One region of the Shewanella sp. 10B genome, then DNA from elsewhere that is predicted to be linked to it. Evidence: predicted binding sites of a transcription regulator. Region 1 holds the regulator's gene; each other region holds the start of a gene.
What was found. Region 1 encodes LexA, which represses DNA repair genes until DNA is damaged. Its sites were predicted from a motif close to TACTGTATNNNNATACAGTA; they were not measured.

Region 1 (4,289 bases):
TTTCCATTGAGAGCCTGTGACTTTTACCGTGAGATCGGCATTGCTGGGATCTTCCATGGCAATCAAAGTTTTCGTGGCGGGAATCGCCATTAAGATCAGAATGACAAAAGGAATAATCGTCCACGCGATTTCGACTTTTGTACTCTCATGGAAGTGAGACGCGACCGCACCCTTGGATTTTCTGTGGTTGATCATGGCATAAATCATCACGCCAAAAACCACTAAGCCTATCGCGCAGCAGATATACAGAATCGTCATGTGTAAGTGATAAACCTTGCCACTGATTTCTGTTACGCCGGGGGTCATGTTGAACCGCATGTCCGCTGCGGCCAACGGTGGGGCGAATAGCACCACGAGTAAACAATACAACCATTGCTTCACAAGACTTCTCCTCTGCCAATTGCGAATAGCAACTACAAAGAAGAGCAACACAGTAAGTCTCAACTCTATGCAAACTCTTCAGTTCCCAAAAAAGCTTCTCTGACTTCAACGTGCGTTGGCGGCTTACTTTTGATTAAGTATTGTTACTGCTGGTATTAGCCACACTGGCACATACTGCTGAATAAACCCATTATTCTCGATTTTTGTGGGCAAGAGATATTCGATAAATCGTCGATATTTTTTGCCTAAACGGGCGATATATTATGCTCGTCTGAATCAAACATACTTGCTGTTTAAAAATTGATCAAGATCACTTCTTTTTCTAATTGTCTGAAAAATTGCCAAAAAAAAGCCCCACATTCACAGGTGAGGCGGCTTTCAAGGCTAAATACGCAGTGCAAAAATTTTAATGAACAGAGCTAAAAAAACTACCTTGGGCAAAGTGAGCGGGCTGCTTGAGTGTCGCGTCCGCAGTCGAGTGATTTACAACACCTTCGAGCACTATTCCCATGGCGCGGGCGCTCTTGGCCACAATTTGCAAACGACGATTGTCACGGGCATCGAGTGAGTGGATCCAAGTAATTACTGCGCTTGAAGTGCCACTGGTTAAGGCTTTTTCCATAGCCCACAGGGTTTCGACTTCATCTTTAGCATGGACTAAGAGGACGCGATCCATACGCACGCCAGCGGTGGCCAGTAACTGCTTGTAGCCAATACTCGGTGGGTTGATGAGCACGACCCAGCGACCTTGTTGGCTCAGTTGTGCTAACTGCTTGCTAAGCTGTATCAGTTCCTGGCGCCCTTGGCTCTGGGTGGGCATAGTGATGATAGGCGTATGCTGCCAGTCAGTATCGGTTTCGCGTACCGCATCGAGCCATAAACCGGGGTGACGCGGGGCATTACCTAATAGTTTGTTCATAGCCAATCTCCATTGCGGATCACCCCTACGGCGAGCCCTTCTATTGTTAGACTTTGGAAACTTAAATCGACTTTAATTGGGGAGTAATCTTCATTCTCTGCATGTAGATAAACTAGATTCCCTTTCTTTTCAAAGCGTTTAACTGTTACATCATCGTCAACGCGAGCAACAACTACTTGGCCATTGCGCGCTTGCTGTACTTTATGAACGGCGAGCAGATCCCCCTCGAGGATACCGATGTTCTTCATACTGTCGCCTCTGACACGCAGTAAGAAATCGGCGGCTGGGTGGAACATGCTAGGGTCGACTTGGTAGTACTGTTCGACATGCTCTTGGGCGAGGATAGGTTCGCCCGCAGCCACTTGGCCAATCAGTGGTAAGCCTGATTCGCTGTTATCTTCTTCCTCAACTGGGAGGCGGATCCCGCGGGAAGTGCCTGGCATGATCTCGATGCAGCCTTTTTTCGCCAATGCCTTAAGGTGTTCCTCGGCGGCATTTGCACTTTTAAAACCCAAACGGGTGGCGATTTCGGCCCGGGTGGGTGGCATGCCAGTCTCGGCAATATTACGTTTAATCAGCTCTAAAATTTCAGCTTGGCGTGGCGTCAACGGTCTCATGTTCTTTCCTGTTTTTCTATACAGTTACTGTTAGTATATACAGTATTATTCGTAGTGCAAGTATTAACCACTTTTTAACGCGATTGGAGAGTATTAGCGAATGTTCCCTAGAATCTGGTATTCTATGGGGCTAATGAACGTACTTACATTGCATAAGAATAATGCCTAAACAAGACTCTCTTTGGTTGAAATCATTACGCTGGATCCAAAAACACTTAGTGCACACTATTGTTGTGCCGCAGGATCCCTTTGCCGATCTGAATCTGGACGCGTCCAGACCGCTTGCTTATGTAATGAAAACAGAATCCCTGAGTGATATTGCTGCGTTAAGCGAGATCACCACTAAGCTGGGTTTGCCAAGCCCCTACGAGCCGCTCGTGGTAAATGGCGTTGTCGCGCCCCGCGTCGTTTGCCTCGAAGGCCGTAAGCCTTTGTTTGGCGAGCGTGCCAGTAATGAACCATTCCTCGAATGTTTTATGCGTTTGTTGGCTGTCCATAAGGAAAAGCCTGAGTTAGATATTCAGCTGGTGCCTGTGAGTCTGTATTGGGGCCGAACTCCGGGTAAAGAAGACGACACCATGAAGGCGGCTGTGCTTGAGCGCGAGAATCCAACGTGGTTACGTAAGTGCTTGATGATCTTATTTTTGGGTCGTCATAACTTTGTGCAGTTTTCTAATGCGGTATCGCTGCGTTACATGGCCGACGAACACGGCACCGATATGGGGATTGCCCATAAACTGGCGCGGGTGGCTAGAGTACATTTCCGCCGCCAACGCAAAGTGATGACAGGGCCTGTGCTGCCTAATCGTCAGGCGATGTTCCACTCCCTGTTGAAATCCGAATCCTTACGCAAGGCGATTCAGGAAGAAGCGGCGAGTAAGAAGATTTCCGAAACCCAAGCTCGTGAAACAGCAATTGAATATCTTGATGAAATTGCAGCGAATTATTCCGATAGCCTAGTGCGTATTGCCGAGCGTTTCTTAACTTGGTTATGGAACAAGCTCTACAGCGGTATCAATATCAAAGGTGCCGAGCAAATCCGCCAGCTGCACCATGATGGTCACGAGATTGTGTATGTACCTTGCCATCGCAGCCATATGGATTACCTACTGTTATCTTACATTCTGTATTACCAAGGCATGGTGCCACCGCATATTGCGGCGGGGATTAACCTAAACTTCTGGCCAGCTGGGCCGTTGTTCCGCCGTGGCGGGGCTTTCTTTATTCGCCGTAGTTTTAACGGTAATAAACTTTATACGGCCGTGTTCCGTGAATACCTCGATCAGTTGTTCGCTAAGGGATATTCGGTTGAGTATTTCTCTGAGGGTGGCCGTTCTCGCACCGGTCGTCTATTGGCGCCGAAAACGGGCATGATCGCCATGACGATCAACAGTGTGCTGCGTGGTATCGAACGCCCAGTCACCTTAGTGCCTGTGTATTTAGGCTACGATCACGTGATGGAAGTGGCGACTTATCACAAAGAGCTGAGTGGTAAGAAAAAACAGAAAGAATCTGTATGGCAAGTCTTTGGTGCTATTCGTAAATTAGGTAATTTTGGCCAAGGTTATGTCAACTTTGGCGAGCCGATTACACTGCAAAACTTCTTGAATGAAACGGCGCCAAACTGGCGCACTGAAGTGGCCGACGATCCCGAACAAAAACCGACTTGGTTAACCCCTGCGGTGAACGTGTTAGCGAATCGTGTGATGACCCGCATTAACGATGCTGCTGCCGCCAGTTCAATTACCTTAACCAGCTTAGTGCTGCTGGCGTCGGAGCAAAATGCCCTAGAGCGTTGCTTGCTCGAGCGTCAGTTAGATTTGTACTTAACTCTGCTTAAGCGTGTGCCTTACACTTCGTTTACGTCGGTGGCCGAAGGTGATGGCAAGCACTTGGTGCAACAAGGATTAGAGCTGAATAAGTTCTCCATCCACGCCGATCCTCTGGGTGAGATTGTATCTATTGACGCGAATCAAGCGATTTCAATGACTTATTATCGTAACAATATCATCCACTTGTTTATCATTCCGTCGTTGATTGCCAGCTGTTTAACCAACAATAAGCAGATTTCAAGAGCCCATATCCTAGGGATTGTGAGTGACTTCTATCCGCTTCTGAAGGCGGAGTTATTCATGGGTATCAAGGACCTCCCAAGTTATGTGAATCAAGTGCTGGATCTGTTTATTGAGCAGGGTCTAGTGCAGGAAAGCGATACGCTGTCGGTGGTGACCGAGCACACTAGCCAAATGTTGTTGCTGGCCGGAAGCGTTAGCGAGACTTTGCAACGCTATGCGATTATTTTCAATCTGCTGGCCCACAGACCTAAGATGGAGCGTTCGGAGCTGGAGTCTGAAAGCCATCTGCTTGCCCAA
Region 2 (4,289 bases), on a different contig from region 1:
CTAAGGTTTTACCCACGTCGATCCCCGTGGCACTGGGGAAGTGGATCTGAATTTCAATGCCCGATTCTTTGATGCTCTTAATGCCCAGCCATGCGCCGAGTGCGAGCGCCACAATTGGGAGCAGCCAAATCGGCGAAAAGAGTTTTTTCTTCACAACTTTTGGCGATTCAATTTGTGTCATCTTGAGGTTCCAATCGATCCCAGAGTAAACGAGTGTCTAAAACTTTTGCGGCAAGTTGCGTCAGTAAAATCACCAATGCAAACGCCGTGGCCGCGGGTGCAGGCTTTGCATCGAGTAGTTGCCCCATATTGACGAGGGCAACGGTTAGGGAAATTACAAACAAATCGAGCATCGACCAGCGGCCAATCCACTCAATCACATGAAATCCCACCATGAGTTTCTTTTTTGAAATCGGCAAATTAAAGCTAATGGCACAGAGGTAAGTGGCCAAACCGATAATCTTCACCCAAGGCACTAAGATACTGGCGATAAACACGATAATAGCGATGGGTAACATATCCGAATGCACTAAATGGATAATGCCAGAGAAGATCGTATCGTGGCGCACTTGCCCCTGATTGGTGAGCATAGTAATAGGGTAGAGGTTAGCGGGAACCAACAAAATGGCGGCGGTGATCAGCAGCGCCCAACTTTTTTGTAAGCTACTGTAATCGCGCACCTGTAACTCGGCTTCACAGCGGCTGCAATGAGTGTTATCACTGCTATTGAGCTGCCGGCACACTCGGCACAGACACAGGTCTAAATCTTTCCCCTGTTGTTTCATCTTAGCGGCGCCCCTGCATCAGTAGACTCCACATATGCTCAATATCGTATTCCCGCTGTAAGAACAGGGTGACTAAAAAAAGCATAGTGAAGCAAAAGGTGCCCATTCCGAAGTAAATATCAGAAAAATCAGATAATTGAAATGAAGAAACCAGAAAGCTAATCACATAAATCTCCAGCATAGTCAGCTGGGATAGCAGCCCTTGAAGTTTTAATAACTGTTTGAGGCTGCGACGCCAAAAGGGGCTACCAAGTCCCCATTTGACAATCAAAATCTGGCTGAGGATCGATAGGATCAATAAACCCGGACCAATCACGGCGGCGGCGAGCACGGCTAGTCCCACGACCCAATAACCTTGGTCGAACACCGCAAAGGCGCCCTGAAACACTGTTGTGGTGCGAATACTGCCCAAAAAGTGGATTTCGAGTACAGGGAAAAAATTGGCGGGGAAATAGAACACCAGCGCGGTAATGCACAGCGCCAACATGCCGTTTACAGAGCAGTATGGTGTGTCATAAAGTGCGGTACTGCAGCGCGGGCACAACGCCCTAACACCCGTAGGTAGGGCGCGCTTTCGAATGGCCAAGTCGCAGGAACGACAGAGGATTACAGAGTTTTCTGCTGTATTTTCATGCATATAAAAATATTAAATTAGCCCCAAAGCCATTGAGATTGCGCAAATAATCTGTAAACGAGCAGATTATCCAATGAGACATCAAACAGCTTGACCCATCTCGACAACGAAAAGCGCACTCATAATATCAGAATAATCAGAACACTTGCATCACTAGTTCACTTTATGTCATCCTGATCACTGTATATAAAAACAGTGCGAGGGCAGTCATGGCAGTTATTACACAGTTTGTCGTGGTAAGAGAAGGGGTGGAGAAGATGACATTCATATCGAAAAAGGAGGCTGATGCCTACGATAAGATGCTCGACATCGCCGACAACCTCATTCCATTTATTCAAAAAGCGCAGCTCGGAATTGATGAAACCGTGAGCGAACAGCTCGCATTCTATTTTGCTAACAATAAAGATGAGCTGACAAACTTGCTTAAAGGCGTGGTTCAAGTTAATAGTACGCCATCAAAACAAAATGCAGCGAAGAAAGCGCCTAAGAAGGACGACGCTGCCGAATAATTTTTTAGGAAGTCTATGAAACCGCAATTTTATGAGTCACTGAATCGTCAAGCGCTGGCCTTACTCGATGGCGAGGATGATTTAGTGGCTGCCATGGCTAACTTTTCTGCCTTGCTGAACGATAACCTGACCGAACTGAACTGGGTGGGTTTTTACGTGATGCGTGGTGACCAACTGGTGTTGGGTCCTTTTCAAGGCAAAGTGGCCTGTACCCGTATTCCTATGGGTAAGGGCGTGTGTGGTACCGCCGCGCAAACCAATCAGACGCAGCGCGTCGCCGATGTGCATCAATTTGATGGTCACATTGCCTGCGATTCGGCCAGTAATTCTGAAATTGTTATCCCAGTCCGCGCCGATGGTAAGGTTGTGGCCGTGCTGGATATCGATAGCCCTATTTTTGACCGCTTCGATGAAGAAGACCAAAAGGGCTTGGAATTATTGGTAAAAAGCTTCGAAAACTGCCTATTTGCTTAATTTGCGTACAATAACGCATAATTCATAGTCGCAATCGGTGGCGTGCGCCTTATAATAGCGCATGCACTGATAAGGCTTATTTTGAGCGCTGCCGAAATAAGCCTGATAGGTTCAGCCGTGAAAAATTGTTAACTTATATTTTTTAACTTTAGTTAACTCGGCGAGAATGCTAATTTGTACTTTGGCTCATATGTGGGCTTAACCAAGATAAACGACTCGTAAGAAGCTGATTTTTATCACCTCGGATTCGATGTCCCTTTTTAACTGTGGAAGTAATGATGGAATCAACAGATAAGTTGACCGACACCAACGCAATTTTGGCGTATTTGTATGAAACATTTCCTTTGTGCTTTATTGCTGAAGGTGAAACTAAGCCATTAAAAATCGGATTGTTTCAAGATTTGGCTGAAAGGTTGGCTGATGATTCTAAAGTCAGTAAAACTCAACTGCGAGTTGCCTTAAGACGCTACACCAGCAGCTGGCGCTACCTGAAATCGGTAAAAGCCGGTGCACAGCGTGTAGACCTCGACGGTCAACCATGCGGTGAGTTAGAGCAAGAGCATATCGATCATGCTCAAGCTATGTTGAAAGAAAGCCAAGATAAAGCCAAAGCTAAGCGTGCTGCTCAAGCACCTAAAGCGGCACCTGCTGGCAAAGCGCCTGCGAAAAAAGCCCCTAAGAAAGTGGCTGTACCTGCACGTAAGACTGAGCGCCCAGCAAAAGCAGCCCCTAAGGCTGAACCTGCGGTTAACTTAGTGCAAGCACAATTGACCGATCTAACCAAGAAGCAACGTGTCAATGTTAAGTTAGGTATGACGCCAGTAGCCGGCGTGATCACCGACATTAACAAAGAGGACATTCATGTTCAGCTGGATAGCGGCTTAACGGTAAAAGTGAAAGCGGAACATATCCTGCTGTAATCATTTAATCAAACGGAGTAACTTGTTGATGCGAAAACTCACTTTGGCTACATCCATTGCCACTGTTTTTGTCGGATTCTCGGCTTGGGCTGTACCACCCACGATTCAAATCAGCGAGTTACCCACTCTCAAGCAGGAAGCGCAGCATAAAGTGGCGAGTAAGCGAGTGACGGATTTATACACTCGTTCCCACTATCACAGATTCGCCTTAGACGATGCGTTTTCGGCGCAGATCTTCGACCGTTACCTGCAGCAACTCGATTACCGTCGTAATGTGCTGACGCAAGCCGATGTCGACAGTTTTAAGCCTTATACCAATCAATTCGATGATATGTTGAGTTCGGGCGATCTTGACCCTGCCTACAAGATGTTTGATTTAGTGCAAAAGCGTCGCTACGAAGGTTTTGTGTACGCGCTTTCTCTGCTCGATAAAGAGATGGATTTCACCGTGCCAGGTGATGCCTACGAGTACGACAGAGAAGATGCGGCGTGGCCAAAAGATCAAGCCGAAATCAACGAGCTGTGGCGCCAACGTGTTAAATACGATGCGTTGAATCTGAAGCTCACAGGCAAGAAATGGCCTGAGATCGTCGATATTCTGCAAAAGCGTTATAACAACGCCATCAAACGTCTGACCCAGACCAATAGCGAAGATGTGTTCCAAGCGGTGATGAATGCGTTTTCTCGCAGCATCGAGCCACACACTAGCTATTTATCGCCACGTAATGCTGAGCGTTTCCAAATGGAAATGAACTTAAGCCTCGAAGGGATTGGTGCACAGTTACAGCTCGAAGACGATTACACTGTCATCAAGAGTTTGATTGCAGGCGGTCCTGCGGCCAGCAGTGAAAAGCTGTCACCGGAAGATAAGATCGTCGGCGTCGGCCAAGAAGGCGGTGAGATTGTTGATGTGATCGGCTGGCGATTAGACGATGTCGTCGATCTGATTAAAGGGCCTAAGGGCAGT
Region 3 (4,289 bases), on a different contig from region 1:
AGACGCCTGTGAGGCTCTGAACTGATTAGATATTTAATGTGATTGGTATTAGCCAAGGGATAACACTGCGAGGGATAGGATTAAGCCAAGTATCCATTCAATATGAAAAAACTAGTTTATCAAGGATTTATCTTAACCAATAGCGAAGGCCGCACCGATACCTGGAAACTCACCATAGGTCATCAAAGCCGTATTGGTTCCTTGTTTGAACTGCGCCGTTTAGTCAATTACTACCTTGAACTGGGTATCGTGCCCGCCACCCGCGCCAGCCTGCAAGAAGCGAAGCAGACCCAAAACTCCATGAGTAAAAATCCGCTAAAGCCTCGCAAACGCTAACAGCTTACGCCATCGAAAACAGCTCGGGCGCCTTAGACTGCATAAACTCGATAAACACCCTCACCTTCTGCGGCTGCTGACTCCGCTGGTGATACAGAATCGATATTCTGCGCTGCTCACCAATCCATTCGGGCAAGAGTACTTTTAACTGCCCCTCTTTAATTTGCTGTTTTACAAATAATTCTGGGCCATAGAGTATGCCACCGTGATCGAGTGTCGCCTGAATCGCCCCGTGCAGATCCGTGAGCGTAAGCTTTGTTGGGCCATTAAAATAAAATGACTCGCCATTAGGGTGCTTTAAGTGCCAATTAAACAGTGGCCACACTTTAATTAACTGGTGGGCTTCAAGATCATCGGGATGGGTTAACTTTGGCGCCGAGGCTAAATATTCCGGCGTCGCAAACAGGCGGTAATCGAGTTCACCTAAGGTGCTCGACACCCAAGAGGAGTCGGGCTGGGCACCGCCCACAATCGCTACATCGATCCCTTTATCAATTAAATCGACTAACTCATTGCTTTGGGAAATATGTAAGCGGATATCGGGATATAAACGCCCAAACTCGTTCAATGCGCGGATAAAGATGATAGAAATAATCGAAATCGGCGCCGCAATCCGCAATGTCCCTTCGGGCTTATCACTGCCGACACCGCTCAGTTCATCAAATTGGGCAATGACGCTCTGATAACGTTGGAATAATGCTAGGCCTTCTTCGGTTAACCGCAGCTTACGGGTGCTACGCATAAACAATTGCTTATCGAGCTTCTCCTCAAGTTTGGCCAGCTTACGGCTCACGGTGGCGATGGGCATATCGAGCTCTTTAGCTGCTTGGGAAAAACTCCCCGCATTCACTAAATGCACAAACAGGTAAATTAACTGCAGCTCGCCGCCTATATCATCAGCCATTTTCAATCCCAATCGTTTATGTGAGTGCCTGCATCCATAACGCGCACTAACTAATTGTGTTTTAAACGTAGAATTATTCACTTCTACGACCATAGCGCAATAGCCTCCAAGGGGAATGCTATGCTATTTTGCCGATAAATTTACTGCGCTAGCGCCGATTATCGTCAATTGGCTGAGAGAATATCCCGAGACTCGTTTACGGGATAAGCAACACAAAAGGATGAGTGAGGGACATGACCATTTTAACCCCTCTGTTTGCCGTCTTCGGGATCATGCTACTGGGCACACTAGTGCAAAAGCTGCGCTTTCTTCCAGTAGAAACAGACCAAGTTCTCAATCAATATGTTTATTATATTGCGTTTCCGGCCATCCTCTTGATAGCACTGGCGCAACAGCCCATTGAAGAGATCCTGCAGTGGGGATTTATCGCCGGGTACAGCGCAGCCATGCTGGTGATTTACCTCGTTTGTATCGGCATCTCCCTGCTGGTGAATCCTAAACAGCCTGCGATAGCCGCCGTGCGCGCCTTAAATGCCACTTTTGGTAATACCGCATTTATCGGTATTCCACTCCTTGTCATCTTATTCCCCCAGCAACAAAGCGCCTTAGTTGCCGCTGCGATTGCCAGTTTATTGTCCGTACTCATGTTTGCCGTGGCCTTGGTCTCGTTAGAACTCGCCACCAATAAACAGCGACAACATCACGCCGCGGTGATCATGCTGTTAGCCGTGGTGAAAAACCCGATTGTGATAGGTTGTTTTATTGGCGTGGCCATTTCGGCATTAGGGATAACCTTACCAGCAGGCTTGGCAATGATGATCCAGCAGATAGGCAATACCTCCAGCCCCTGCGCCCTCTTTGCTGTCGGCATGGTACTGGCGAAAGCCATGCGCTATCAAAAAGATAGCAAGGTATTTAGCCTGACAAACTTTATCGAACTGAGCCTTATCAACCTGTTTAAACTTATCCTGCAACCCGCCTTGGTTTACTTCATGTTAAAAGGCGTAGGTGTCACGGGCGACTACCTCGTTATGGGCGTCATTCTTAGTGCCTTGCCCACGGCGGCAAGCGTCTATCTGTTGGCGCAGCGCTATAACACTCAGGCCTCCACCAGTGCTCAAGGGATACTCTTTGGCACTATAGTGACCTTTTTCAGCTTACCCATTCTGGAGCAGCTCGTTAAAACCTATTCATAAACAAATAATTAGGCTTTAGGCTATCGCGACATGTCGAATATTCACCCAAAGTCACTTTACTGTATATAAATTCAGTATATACTGTTTATCAATACAGTGATTTGGTAAGTTTTTCGACAGGAACTCACTATGCTTTGCCAACTCAGCATCAACAATTTCGCTATCGTACGTTTCCTTGAACTGGACTTTCGCCCCGGTATGACCAGCATTACTGGTGAGACTGGCGCGGGAAAATCCATCGCCATTGACGCGCTAGGCTTATGCCTAGGTAACCGTGCCGATGCCAGCAGTGTTCGCCCTGGCGCGAGCAAAACCGAAGTCAGTGCCCGATTTTCGCTCGAGGATGTGCCTCTGGCAAAACGCTGGCTCGAAGATAACGATCTCGAACTCGATGATGAGTGCATTCTGCGTCGAACCATTGGCAGTGACGGCCGCTCACGCGCCTATATCAATGGCAATCCCGTCCCTTTGACTCAGTTAAAATTACTGGGGCAATTGCTTGTAGGGATCCATGGCCAGCACGCCCACCATGCCATGTTAAAGAGTGAACATCAGCTCACCTTGCTCGATAGCTACGCCAATCACAGACTACTGATAGACACAGTCGCGGCAAGCTATCAGCGCAGTAAACAAATTGAAGCCGAACTCAAACAATTAGAAGCCTCCCAGCAGGAACGTATCGCCCGTAAACAGCTGGTGCAATATCAAGTTGAAGAGTTAGATGAGTTTGATCTCAAGGTCGGTGAATTTGAAGAGATTGAACAGGAACATAAACGCCTCGCTAATGGCACCGAGTTGGTAGATAGCTGCCAAGCCAGCCTGTTTTTGCTCACGGATGGTGAAGAGAGCAATATCGAATCACTGCTGAACAAAGCCGTCGGCCTTGCCGAAAATCTGCAAAGTTATGACCCCGCACTAACCAATGTCAGCACTATGCTGAACGAGGCGCTTATTCAAGTGCAAGAGAGCGCGGGCGAATTGCAGCACTACCTGAGTAAACTTGAGCTCGATCCCGCGCATTTTGCCTATTTAGAGGAAAGGCTCTCTAAAGCCATGCAACTGGCCCGTAAGCACCATGTTAGCCCAGACAAATTAGCCGAGCATCATCTCGCCCTCAGAGCCGAACTCACGACCCTCGATGATGATGAAAATAAGCTAGAAGATATTCAACGCCAAGTGGAGGCCAGTAAAGTCGCCTACCTCGCTAACGCGCAAAAGTTGAGTCAGAGCCGCGCCCGTTATGCAAAAGAGCTGGATAAGTTGGTGACTCAATCCATTCATGAGCTCAACATGCCCAAGGGCAAGTTCACCATTGAAGTGAATTTCAATCCAGAAATCATGTCGATCAACGGCAGCGATAACATAGAGTTTATGGTTACCACCAACCCAGGCCAACCGTTACAACCTATATCAAGGGTTGCCTCAGGCGGCGAATTGTCACGTATTGGCTTAGGTATCCAAGTCATTACCGCGAAAAAGGTTGCTACACCGACACTCATTTTCGACGAGGTGGATGTTGGGATCTCAGGCCCCACTGCAGCCGTGGTTGGACGTATGCTGCGTAGCCTTGGCGAATCGACCCAAGTACTGTGTGTAACCCATTTGCCGCAAGTTGCCGGTAATGGCCATCAACATATGTTTGTGAATAAATTCAACAAGGCTGGAAGCACTGAAACCACTATGACGCCTTTAGATAGAGAACAACGTATCCAAGAACTCGCCAGATTACTCGGTGGCGATACTATTACTACCAACACCTTAGCCAATGCGCGGGAGTTATTGCAGTAGGGAGCTATTGCACTAGGTAATTATTGCAGTAGTCACTCACGCTACCCCGCTGTAAATAAAGACGT

Region 2: a site for LexA is predicted at 1,598-1,617, ahead of M0415_RS03790 (YebG family protein). Genes of this name have one in related genera too.
Region 3: a site for LexA is predicted at 2,494-2,513, ahead of recN (DNA repair protein RecN). Genes of this name have one in related genera too.

What each region holds. Positions count from the first base shown of each region.
Region 1 is NZ_JAMDJO010000004.1:92,036-96,324, reverse strand. Features, by position in the region: gene coxB (cytochrome c oxidase subunit II) at 1-381, opposite strand, end outside; gene M0415_RS15555 (cell division inhibitor SulA) at 788-1,300, opposite strand; gene lexA (transcriptional repressor LexA) at 1,297-1,917, opposite strand; gene plsB (glycerol-3-phosphate 1-O-acyltransferase PlsB) at 2,079-4,289, shown strand, end outside.
Region 2 is NZ_JAMDJO010000001.1:886,429-890,717, forward strand. Features, by position in the region: gene M0415_RS03775 (PqiB family protein) at 1-181, opposite strand, end outside; gene M0415_RS03780 (paraquat-inducible protein A) at 168-785, opposite strand; gene M0415_RS03785 (paraquat-inducible protein A) at 787-1,422, opposite strand; gene M0415_RS03790 (YebG family protein) at 1,629-1,928, shown strand; gene msrC (free L-methionine (R)-S-oxide reductase MsrC) at 1,944-2,402, shown strand; gene proQ (RNA chaperone ProQ) at 2,681-3,322, shown strand; gene prc (carboxy terminal-processing peptidase) at 3,351-4,289, shown strand, end outside.
Region 3 is NZ_JAMDJO010000002.1:173,639-177,927, forward strand. Features, by position in the region: gene M0415_RS08250 (DUF3319 domain-containing protein) at 103-336, shown strand; gene lldR (LysR family transcriptional regulator LldR) at 341-1,240, opposite strand; gene M0415_RS08260 (AEC family transporter) at 1,474-2,436, shown strand; gene recN (DNA repair protein RecN) at 2,566-4,224, shown strand.